DNA from 2 places in the Pontivivens nitratireducens genome. Region 1 is predicted to be linked to the other one. Evidence: riboswitches for the same ligand, from Rfam matches in the RefSeq annotation. Region 1 holds a riboswitch; the other holds the start of a gene.
What was found. A riboswitch is a leader RNA that binds a small molecule or an ion and turns the genes downstream of it on or off. The one in region 1 is predicted to bind cobalamin.
Positions count from the first base shown of each region.

Region 2: another riboswitch for cobalamin. It lies ahead of G8E03_RS14975 (CbtB domain-containing protein); the one in region 1 lies ahead of G8E03_RS05150 (DUF1636 domain-containing protein).

Region 1 is NZ_CP049811.1:1,056,098-1,063,070, forward strand. Features, by position in the region: gene rsfS (ribosome silencing factor) at 157-597, shown strand; gene rlmH (23S rRNA (pseudouridine(1915)-N(3))-methyltransferase RlmH) at 605-1,075, shown strand; gene G8E03_RS05125 (Trm112 family protein) at 1,120-1,299, opposite strand; gene G8E03_RS05130 (LON peptidase substrate-binding domain-containing protein) at 1,313-1,966, opposite strand; gene G8E03_RS05135 (tetratricopeptide repeat protein) at 1,966-2,880, opposite strand; gene G8E03_RS05140 (prolyl-tRNA synthetase associated domain-containing protein) at 2,938-3,489, opposite strand; tRNA gene G8E03_RS05145 (tRNA-Gly) at 3,713-3,787, shown strand; cobalamin riboswitch at 3,887-4,093, shown strand; gene G8E03_RS05150 (DUF1636 domain-containing protein) at 4,192-4,551, shown strand; gene cobW (cobalamin biosynthesis protein CobW) at 4,554-5,588, shown strand; gene cobN (cobaltochelatase subunit CobN) at 5,595-6,973, shown strand, end outside.
Region 2 is NZ_CP049812.1:127-4,895, forward strand. Features, by position in the region: gene G8E03_RS14955 (MerR family transcriptional regulator) at 1-402, shown strand, start outside; gene G8E03_RS14960 (DUF1636 family protein) at 499-831, shown strand; gene G8E03_RS14965 (hypothetical protein) at 828-1,325, opposite strand; gene G8E03_RS14970 (CbtA family protein) at 1,403-2,104, opposite strand; gene G8E03_RS14975 (CbtB domain-containing protein) at 2,109-2,285, opposite strand; cobalamin riboswitch at 2,319-2,523, opposite strand; gene mobQ (MobQ family relaxase) at 2,602-3,870, opposite strand; gene G8E03_RS14985 (mobilization protein) at 4,699-4,769, shown strand, end outside.

The sequences.
Region 1 (6,973 bases):
GATCGTGCGAAACAGTCATGCGCGCTCGATCTGCGATTGCGCGCGACAACACGTCGCGAATCGGCTATCCGGGCGCGTCCCGCCGTTGCGTAGGGTTGAGCGAACGGGGCAAAGTTGCTAAATTATAATAGTCTCGCGCGCCATTCCGGTGCGCAAATGAAGGAGGACATCGTTCTGTCGGAACGTGTTGCCGCGGTGGACACCACCGCACCGGACAGTGCCACGGTCACTACGGCACGAAACGCATTCAGCTCGGCAGAGATGCTGGCGCTGGTGCTGGCCTCGCTCGACGATGACAAGGCCGAAGAGGTCGTATCCATTCCGCTCAAGGGTAAATCCGCCATGGCGGACCATATGGTCGTGGCTTCGGGGCGATCCTCGCGTCAGGTTTCCGCAATGGCGGAAAAGCTGATTGATCGCGTCAAGGCGGCGACCGGAAAGTCGGCGCGCGTCGAGGGGCGTGACACCGGCGACTGGGTGCTGATCGACGCGGGCGATGTCATCGTCCATCTGTTCCGACCGGAAGTGCGCGAGTTCTATCAGCTGGAAAAGATGTGGCTCGGCCCGATGGGCGAGCCGGATCAGCCGTCGACCTGATCGCGGCGTGCGGATTGCGATCGTTGCTGTCGGGCGTCTGCGTACAGGGCCCGAGAAGGACCTGATCGAGGATTACCTCGCCCGGTTCGACCGGTCCGGGCGGCCACATGGCCTCGGCCCTGTCGAGGTGATTGAGGTGGATGACCGCAAGGGCGGCGGCATGGCGGGTGAGGGCAAGCTGCTGGATGCCGCGATCCCGCCCGGAGCGTGGCGCATCGCGCTGGACGAGAGGGGCAAGCTCATCTCCTCGCCCGATTTCGCGACCATGCTTCAGGCGCGGGCAGATGAAGGTCAGCGTGACATGGCCTTCATCATCGGCGGTGCGGACGGTATCGCGCCTGCTTTGCGAAAAACCTGCAACGCTTCGCTGAGTTTCGGGAAAATGGTCTGGCCGCACATGCTGGTGCGGGTGATGCTGGCCGAACAACTGTATCGGGCCGCGTCCATACGGGCGCAATCGCCGTATCACCGGGCCTGAGAGAGACAGATTTTGCCGGGAAATATCGTAGCGATACGCGGCGACTAATCGTCGATCTGACGGGCAACCTCTGGCAGCATGACCGGCACCCCCTCCGTCACCGGATAGGCGAGGCCGGCATTGCGTGAAATCAGTTCCTTCGCCTCACGATCATAGACCAGCACGCCCCGCGTCACGGGACAGACGAGTGTTTCCAGCAATTTGCGGTCCACCACCTGCGTCATCCTGCGCCCGCCTTCATTGCACGATCGACGTGTCGGTGCCATCGCCGGCGCGCAGGGCAAACTCCATCAGCATCACCAGAGTCTCACGCCGGGTGGCCAGCGACGGCGCTTCGAGCAAGGCCTGCTTTTCCTCCGCCTCGAACGGGCAGAGCATCGACAGGGAGTTGATGAGCAACTCCTCATCCGCTTCCTTGAGGCTGTCCCAGTCGCTGGACAGTTGCGCACTGTCGAAAAAGCGTGACAGCAGGTCGAGAAAGGCGTGGCGGTCGAAGGCGTCGTCCTTTTCCTCGACACCCAGATCGCGGCCGAAGCTGCCCCAATCCAGCCGCGCGCGACGGTAGGGGGTAAAGCCCTCGACCTCCTCGATCAGACGAAAGCGGGATATTCCGGTCAGAGACACGATATAGCGCCCGTCATCGGTTTCGGAGAATTGCGTGATACGCCCCGCACAGCCGATGGAATGCAAGCGCGAGGTGCCCTGCGGCCCCTCGGCGGGCTGGATCATGGCAATCATCCGCTCCGGTGTTTTCAGCGCGTCGTCGAACATCGCCAGATAACGCGGCTCAAACAGGTTGAGCGGCAACCGCGCACGGGGCAGCAGCAAGGCACCGCCCAGCGGAAAGATCGGCAGGACCTCGGGCAGATCGGCTGCGGCGAAGCGGCGCATCAGGAAAAGATCATCGAGCTGAGACGGCGGCGGCCCTTGGCGGTCGCGGGATCCTTGGGGCCCATCGCGTCGAACAGCTTGAACAATTGCTGGCGCGCGGCGTCGTCATTCCAGTCGCGGTCGCGGCGGAAGATCTCCAGCAGACTGTCGATGGCCGCGTCGTTTTCGCCTGCGCCGATCTGGGCAAGGGCCAGGTCGAAACGGGCCTGATGATCGTCGGGCGCGGCCTCGACAGCGGCTTGCAGCGTGTCCAGTTCACCCGCACCGGCGCTGGCCTCGGTCAGCTCGATCCGGGCACGCACGGCGGAAATCTCCGCCGCCTCCGCGACCTGTTCCGGGGCGGCGTCCAGAACGGCCTTGGCCTGTGCTGTCTCACCCAGTGCCATATAGGCATTGGCCAGTCCGGCGATGGCGCGGGGCTGGGCGGGGTCTTCCTCCAGTATCGCGGCGAAGACCTGCGCGGCATCCGCGACCTCACCGGCATCGAGCATCTGCTCGGCCTGCTCGATCGCCTCATCCAAACCACCGGACATGTCGCCGCCTGCGGCCTGCACGGTCTTCTCGATGAAGGCCTTGATCTGGCTCTGCGGCAGGGCGCCCTGGAATCCATCGAGCGGTTGGCCCTGATAGAAGGCATAAACGGTGGGCACGGATTGGATGCGAAGCTGGGCGGCGATGGCCTGATTCTCATCCGCGTTCGCCTTGACCAGCTTCACCGCGCCGCGTGCGCCGGTGACTTCGGCCTCGATCATCGGGATGATTTGCTTGGATTGCGGAACCATCGCCGACCAGAAGACGACAAGGACCGGAACCTGCTGCGAGGCATCCACGACATCCGCCATAAAGGTGGCCTCGGTCGTGTCCTTGATCAGATCGGCGGTGTTTGCTGCGGGCGTGGCGTTGAGTTCGAGCATCATCTCTCTCTTATATCATATCTGCGCATATACGGCAGTATTGCCGCGGCAGATGCGTCAATTCGCGTTAGCGGCCAGTCCTGACGTCGCGGTCAGGGCGGCCTGTTCCAGTGCGTCAAAATCGACCAGTTCCGCCATATGGCCGGTATGGTCGAAGACGCGTATCAGATCTGTTGTGGAAATGGCGATGGTCGCCTCGTTGTGCAACGGGTGGCAGTGAAGTGTGTCGCTGTTCATCATCTGGGCATCCAGAACGACCCGTACTGCGTTCTGCGTATCGTTCACCACCGACAGCGGCGTGACCGCGCCGGGGGTGACGCCCAGATGGGTCAGCAGCAGGTCGGGCTTGGCGAAGCTGAGCTTCTTTACCCCGATGGCCCGTTCCAGATCGCGGATGCGGATACGGCGGTTTTCCTCGCAGGTGACCAGAATCAGCGCGCCGGATTTGGATTTCAGGAACATGTTCTTGCAATGCGCGCCGGGGGTGTCGCGGACGGCAGCCTGACTTTGCTCGACGGTGAACAGCGCCTCGTGCCGGGTCAGCGTGAAGGGGATGTTCAGTTCATCCAGCAGTTCGACGAGGTCGGTTTCGGTTTGCGCCCGTGGCATGTCGGTCCTCCCTTGCGCGATGATGTGGTGTCCCCGATGAGGGGCGTCCCGGTCGGCGCGGGCAAGTTAGCGGCTGAGCGGGCAGGCGCAAGGTATCGGCTTTCGACAGGTGCGGATGGCGCGTGCGAAGGTGGGTGAAAACCGGTTCGCGGAATATGAAAAAACCACGATTTTCCGCTTGCGGCCTCCGCACGAATCTTTATACATCGCCCCACCCAAGGATGCGGGCGTAGCTCAGGGGTAGAGCGCAACCTTGCCAAGGTTGAAGTCGGGCGTTCGAATCGCCTCGCCCGCTCCAAATTTTCCTACTTACATTGTTAGCGTGGTAGGGAATTTGGAGCGCCGCCGTGATGCGCGACGTTCCCCCCGATCTTTCTTGACAATCCGCCGTATCGCGCCGCAAGTGTGTAGCGTTGGTTCCCGCCATCCGGCGGGTGAAAAGGGAATGTGCACGGTCATCAGACTGCAAGCACAGCCGCCCCCGCGACCGTGACCGAAGAGGTCCCTCACGCCACTGACCGCAAGGTTGGGAAGGGGAGGGGCCGCCGGGGGACCCCCTCCGAACTTCGCAAGCCGGGAGACCTGCCAGCAAGAGATGTAACCGGCGAACGGGGTGTTTCGTGACTGGCATGTGCAGGCTGCGTTTCCCCGCCTGTTCGCTGGCACTCCTCCCCGCCGTCCGCGTAAGGTAAGGCTGGTGCGATGGTAAAGACCGTTCTGATGGTATGTACGACCTGCAAGGGTGTCGGAGAATACGACCCCGAGGCCCCGCGCCCCGGTGCCGTTCTGATGGACGCGCTGGCCGCCGAAACCCTGCCCGAAAATATCGAGCTGCGCCCGGTCGAATGTCTGTCGGCCTGCAATACCGGCTGCGCCATCGCATTGGCCGCGCCGGGCCGCTGGACCTATGTCTACGGCCGTCTCGACCCGGCTGAGCATGTGGCGCAGATCGTCGAGGGGGCCAGCGCCTATGCCGCGAGCGAGGATGGCCTCGTGCCATGGCGGTCGCGCCCGCAAATTTTCCGCAAACAATCCATCGCGCGCGTTCCGCCGCAGGAGTGAACATGACCGACCTGAACAAAATCCCCGTGACCGTCATCACCGGCTTCCTCGGCTCGGGCAAGACGACGCTGATCCGGCATCTGATGCAAAACCCGCAGGGGCGGCGTCTGGCCGTTCTGGTCAACGAATTCGGTACTGTCGGCGTGGATGGAGAGATTCTGAAGGCCTGTGCCGATGAAAACTGCCCTGAGGAAAACATCGTCGAGCTGGCCAATGGCTGCATCTGCTGCACGGTTGCCGATGATTTCATTCCCACGATCGAGGCATTGATGGCCCTGCCGCAAAAGCCCGATCACATCGTGATTGAGACCAGCGGTCTGGCCCTGCCCAAGCCCTTGCTCAAGGCCTTCGAATGGCCCGCAATCCGGTCGCGCATCACCGTGGACGGTGTGGTCGCGCTGGCCGATGCGGAGGCTGTCGCCGCCGGTCGCTTCGCCCCGAACGTCGAGGCGGTGGAGGCGCAACGTCTCGCGGATGATTCGCTCGATCACGACACGCCCTTGTCCGAGGTGTTCGAGGATCAGATATCATGCGCCGATATCATCCTGCTGACCAAGGCCGATCTGGTGGATGAGGCGCAGATGCAAAAGGCCCGCGACGTGATCGCCGCCGAATCCCCGCGCAAGGTATCGGTCGTGGCGATCAGCGAGGGCGACGTGGATCCGCGCGTGATCCTGGGGTTGGAGGCCGCAGCGGAGGATGATCTGGATGCGCGCCCCTCGCATCACGACGGTCATGACGACCATGAGCATGACGATTTCGACACCATCATGGTGGACCTGCCGGAAATCGCGGATACCGACACGCTGAAATCCGCGATCGAGGGCTTGGCCCGGTCGCATGATGTGCTGCGGGTCAAGGGCTACATCGCGGTCGAGGGCAAGCCCATGCGGATGCTGGTACAGGCCGTGGGCGATCGGGTGCGGATGCAGTACGACACCCCGTGGGGCGGTCGGCCGCGCGTATCCTCGCTGGTGGTGATCGCCGAGCATGACCGGATCGACCCCCCTGCCATTCGCGCCGCGCTGGGGGTCTGACCCACGATGCACGTCATCTTCCGCGAGAGCCACGGACTGGACCAGGGCGACACGCCGTTCGATGTCGGGCAGACGCCCGCCGATCTGGTGGCGATGTCGTTCTCGGATTCCGATCTGGGGGCCTTGGCGGCGGGATGGCATCGCGCCAAGGGCGGTTTGCCCGGTTTGCGGCTGGTCAATCTGGTGGCCCTGAAACATCCGCTGTCCGTCGATACCTACGTCGAGAATACGCTGGAGGGCGCCAAGGGCATCCTGATCCGTCTGATCGGCGGCGCGGGCTACTGGTCCTATGGCCTGATGCAGGTGCAGGATCTGGCCCGGCGCAAGGGGATCGCGCTGGCGATCCTGCCGGCGGACGGGCGTGAAGATACGCAGTTGGACGAGTTGTCCACCATGCCGGTCAGCACGCTGCGCCGTTTGCAACATCTGTGCGATGCGGGCGGGGCTGCCGCAGCACAGGCGGCGCTGGCACAGATGGCGCTGGCGGCGGGTCTGTATGCCGGGCCGGTGATCGGGCAGAAATCCGTGCCGGATTTCGGGTTCTACACGCCTGAGGATGGCGTGATCGCACAGGTGCCGCAGGATGCGCCCCTGGTCGTCGTCAGCTTCTACCGCAGCTATCTGACGGCGGCGGATACCGGTCCGGTGGATGCGCTGATCGCGGCCTTGCGCGATCGGGGATTTGCGGCTGTAGGTGCCTTCGCGCCCAGCCTGAAACAGCCGGAGGCGGCGGAATGGCTGACGGGTGAGCTGAAACGGCTGCAACCGGTCGCCATCGTCAATGCGACGGCATTCTCGGCGCAGGGGGCAGGTGGGGCCGCATCGCCGCTGGATGCGGCGCAGGTGCCGGTCTTTCAGGTGTCGCTGTCCACGGCCCGGCGCAAGGATTGGGCGCTGGGCGACCGGGGGCTATCGCCCGCCGATCTGGCCATGCATGTGGTCCTGCCCGAGGTTGACGGACGGCTGTTCGCCGGGCTGGTCAGCTTCAAGGAGCCGGGCAGGAAAGACCCCGATCTGCAATTCGCCCGCTTCGGCCACCGCCCGCAGGTGGACATGATCGCGGCGGCGGCAGACAAGGTGGCGGCGTGGCACCGACTGGCGCAGGCCCCCGTGGCGGATCGGCGGCTGGCTGTCGTGCTGTCCACTTATCCGGGGCGCGACTACAATCTGGCGCATGCGGTCGGGCTGGACCCGTTGCAATCGAGCGCCGCCATGCTGGCCGATCTGGCCGCCAAGGGCTACACCGTCGAGGTGCCGAAGAATCTGGGCCGCGCGCTGGAAACGCAGGTCATCGAATGGCCGGTCGCAGATTACGTGATAGCGCTGGAAACCTTGCCCGACGCGCTGCAAGAGGATCTGCTGCAAGCATGGGGCGCGGTCGAGGA
Region 2 (4,769 bases), on a different replicon from region 1:
GAGCTTTCAAAGCGGGCCAAGGTCAAGATTCCAACTATTCGATACTATGAAGAAGTGGGTTTGCTCGCTGCGCCTGAACGCACCGAGGGCAATCAGCGTCGCTACGATGCATCGGGACTAGAACGTCTGAGTTTCATCAAGCACGCGCGTGATCTGGGCTTCTCAATTGAAGCAATCTCCCAGCTGATCGAACTTCAGGGTCACCCGGATCGTTCATGCCAGGTCGCGAAAGAAATTGTCGTCTCGCAGCTCTCCAATGTCAGGGCCAAGATCAAACGGTTACGAGCACTTGAAAAAGAACTGGTTAGGATTTCAAAAGGTTGTGACGGCGAAGGCGTGTCTGAAGAGTGTTATGTGCTTGCGTCCCTGGCCGATCATCTGCTTTGCCGATATGAACACTGACGTATCCAGACCCATACGCTTTACCGTCGAAGTGCTGCGCAACCAAAGGGATTGTCTCATTGTTCACTAAGATATTTCGCCGGATTTTCTCGTCCGATGAGTGATCCTGTTCTTTTGCATATCTGCCAAGGCTGCGACGGGGGGCAACTGGCCGAATTGCGTGCAGCCATTGACCGAGCATTTACCAAAGGGCGCGTTCAAATCGTTGAGCAGCAATGCATGAATGGCTGCGCAAAACCCGTCTCATTTGGCTTGCAATCACCAGGGCGCGCGACCTGCTTCTTTGCCGGTGTAGACCCACAGTCAGACATTGCTGACATTGTGGCTACGTTGCACGCCTATTTGAAAGCCCCGCGCGGATGGATCGAGGACGCTCGGCCTTGTGGCCGACTTCGTTTCTGCCTCGTGGGGCGCGTGCCTGCACTTTAGTTGACAATCCTGACGATCTCAGCAAGCGGAACACCGGAAACGGCAAGGGGCCGGTGATCATTGGCGTTCAGAGTAACCTCGACCGTAACCTCGCCTTCGGGCAAATTGTCGAGATGCACCCATGGCCCATAGAAGCGACCAAGTTTCACGCCATTGATATAAACATGCGCATGCCCTTCTCCAGGCACATGATCACGGCTGGCATTTTGTGGTGAGAACGTAAAATTCTCGGTAATTACATGCAGATTCCATCCCGAGGCGGGATCGCGCATGGCGTGCACCGCCAAGCTGGGCGCAGAGGCATCCGCAGCCATAGAAAGCAGGGTACTGTGATCGTGACTGCCCGCCGTATCCGCTAGGGCATGATTCCCGTGATGGGCAGGGTCGGCGTGATCGTGACCGCCCAGAGTGATCCCGTTTGCGGCCGCAACGGTGAAGCCAATACCACCGCCAAACACGAGGCCGATAATCAGAAGAGGAAGTGAACGATCCATATCATTGTCCAATATCTCAAAACAACAGGTTCGGGCGCACGGATTGTGCGCCCGAACCTGTTGGCTACATTGTTGGCTTATGCAGTCTGCGCCTGATTGGCAGTCGCCTCTTCGCGCGACCAGAAATACCCGGCAAAACCGCCAAGCATCACCCATGCCATCATACCTACCCCATACGCCCGTGCGGCAAACAGCGCACCGATTTCGGTCGGGACAGGGCCGGTAAACACATCGGGTTCGGGCGCACCGATAACATGGGGGACCAACAACAGCACAATCGCCACACCCCAGGCTGCCCAATTTCCACCGAAGGCGATAAGCCACATCGCAATTGCGGCAGCAATAACTGTTGCGTACCACCAAATCTGGCGTACAAAAACATCAGCGGCTGCAACGCCAGGCACTTCCGGGGCCAGCGTAAAGCCGGGGGCAAAATGTATTGCAACAAACCCGGCAATACCCCAGATCAGTCCGGTACGGGCGTTGATCACAGCTCCGCGCGTTTGAGCCAACGCCATCAATGCCACAAGGACCATGGCATAGCCGGAATAGATCAACATGGTGAAGATGATGCTGAGCCCGTCGCGAACCGCATCAAAGCCAGGCAATTCGGGATGAGCCGAGTTGGCGGATTCAGACCCGAAGTGAACAAGATCGCCGCCTTCGTAAAGCTCTGCGTGAAGCAATACGGGCTGCACAAAATAAAGCTGCAACAGAGCGGCAATCAGCCCTGCTGCTGCTCCAGCGAACAACGCGCTGGTCAAAAGACGTGTGAACATCCGCTTAGTGGCAGGGGAAGCCGGTGGCATGACGTACATCATGCGCCGCATCGTGAAGCGTTTCAGCCTGAACATGGCCTGCAACAAAAGTGATACCAAGACCAATCAGAGCCACGGCAATCATTGCACCGATACTTGTCGCAGGTGTCGCCTGTGCGCCCGTTGCGCTTTGAGCATTCATAGTGTCCTCCTTGCCTTCACCCCGAAGGCATTGTGGTTTCTGTTCCGTCCGGCAGGTCTCCTGACTCACGGGTTTCTGTATCCACTTGGCCTTCCCAGATTACTCCAGTGGCATATTCAGTTGGAACTCGCCGCTTACAGTTGCGGGGACAGCCGCGGACTCAGTGCATATACGCACCCCACCGCGTTCCCTCTTGCCCCCATCCAAATTGGATGGAACCGAACGCCCAATAATTACGCAATTCAACAAAGTTCATCAATCGTAAAGTTGGGGGGAATACGTGAAACTGCTTGGAATAATCCAACAATACACCTCATCAATGACTGAGGCCTGGGTCCCGATCTATCTCCCTGTCGATTTCGCGGGTGTTTTCCTTCTCGTCGCCGCGATCCCGCTCGGCGTCACGGTCGTCACCTCGATCTAAAGTCTCACGCGGCTTGTTCAACACGCCTTCCAACCGCTCCCGGATCGACGGCTTGGCCTCTCCATCATCGCCCCGATCCGCCTGGGCCTCTTCAGACCGGCCCAGGGTTTCACGCAAGCGGTCATTGACGCGCCGCAGGTCCGAGGGTTCTTCGACACTCTGCCCACCGGCCTCGTGTTCCTCGCGCCCGACAATCCGCGCCAGCCGATCCCGGATGTCACCATCTCCGCGATCCGCAGACCGATCCTTGCTGGCCGCTGCCCTGAGCGCCGCCAGACCGGCAGACACACGCCCCTGCCCCGCGTCACGCTCGGCCCCGTAAGTGTCCCGCGCCAGTTCCAGCCTTTGCCGCATCTCGGCAAAAAGCGCACGCGCCTGGCGGGCCGCATGAACCGCCCTGCCCCGTTCGGTGACAGGTTCATAGTCGCGACCATCGCGTTCCGCTGTCCGCATCTCGCGTCGTTCCATCGCATTGGCCGCTGGCCCCAGCTTCACCTCCGGATCGCGGTTCAGCTCCTCGGCCTTCAGCGCATCGCCCTGGCTCAAAGCTTCTTCTCTCTGCGCCTCCAGTGACCGATGATCGACCCGCTCTACCTCACCGGCCCGCTGCAGCGCCCGGTTTTGCAACTCGGCCCAAAGCCCGCGCATCTGCTCGATCTCGGCCCCGCCAGTTTTCGCGGAATCAAGAACACGAGTCTTGGTTGTGAACCCCTCCGGTTCCAGCTTGCGGGTGGAAGTCAGAACGTGAGCATGATGATTGCGCTGATCGCCTTCGCGGTGCGGCGCATGGATCGCCACATCAACTGCCACGCCGTAGCGACTGACCAGCTCCTCGGCAAACTGGCGGGTGATCTGCGACCGATCCTCGGCGCTGATCTCGGAGGGCAGCGCCAGCTCCCATTCGCGGGCGGTGACGGAATTGCGCCGGGTCTCGTTTTCCTCGGCGGCGTTCCAGAGCGCGGACCGATCCTGCGCCCAGGACGGGGCATCCTTGGGGGTCAGGATAAAGGTCTTCTCAATGCCGCGCTTGGCGGTGTAATCGTGAACCCGCCCCTCGCGCTGGCACTCGATGCGCTCCCCGGCACGGTAGGCACCCGCCGCCGTCGCGCTGCGTCCGGCGCTGCGTTTGATTGTCTTCACAGAGAGGTGGTAGCTGGCCATCCGCCCTCCCCTCTCGCAGACGACAAACGCCATTGCAATGCCCGCGCGCACCGCAGCAAGGCATCACCAGGCACACCCGTGCCGCCCGGCTCTTGGCCCGTGACAAGAGGTGGAGTGATCGTGCAGAATGGGAGATGCAGCCTGTCCACCATCCTCATTGTCGGACGGGCTGCACCTCTCCCTGTTGGGCGTAAGTCGATGGCTTCGGAACGGTATGTTCCGGGGCCATCGCTGCCACGACCAATTGTCTTTTTCCCTCCGGCCCCAGCCTTATGGGGGGCGGTCCTCCGGGAAAAAGACAGCCCCAACGAAGGGGTGCGATGCACCTCTGAGGCGCGGGCTTGCCGATGTGATCCACCAATCTCCCCAGCCTTATGGAGGGCGGGAGCTTGGTGGATCACATCGGCGGTTTGCCTCGGGCAAACCCGGCGGAGATCAGGGGTTGTTGCCCCACAGATCAACGCCCTCCGGAACGGCAGAGACAAAAACAGACCGGCCCCCACTATGGGGCATCGGTTGGGATTTTGGGGCTGTCGTTCCGGACGCAATCCAACGGCGGACGTTGGACCTGGAGAGTTCGAGAGGCCGGGAGGGCCTTTCGTTCCGTCGCGGATCGCGGCGGAAGGGGTTGGCCATCGGCCGGGGCTTTGCCCCAGAGAGATCGCACGCAAATCTTGGAGCCATAGGTGGAGAGTTTGCATAAGTGCGCCCTTGTCCTTTACAGGCCTACGGGTACGCGCTAACGATGGCTGTGGCAAGACCACACTCGATGCAGCCCCTTTTCGCCACATCCCGTTTTATTCCGCCCGCATTTTTGGAGGTGCCGGTTTGGCAGAGACAGAACTCGAACGCGCCGAGAAACGATACGCCCAGGCCAAGGCCCGCCTTCAGGCCCTGCG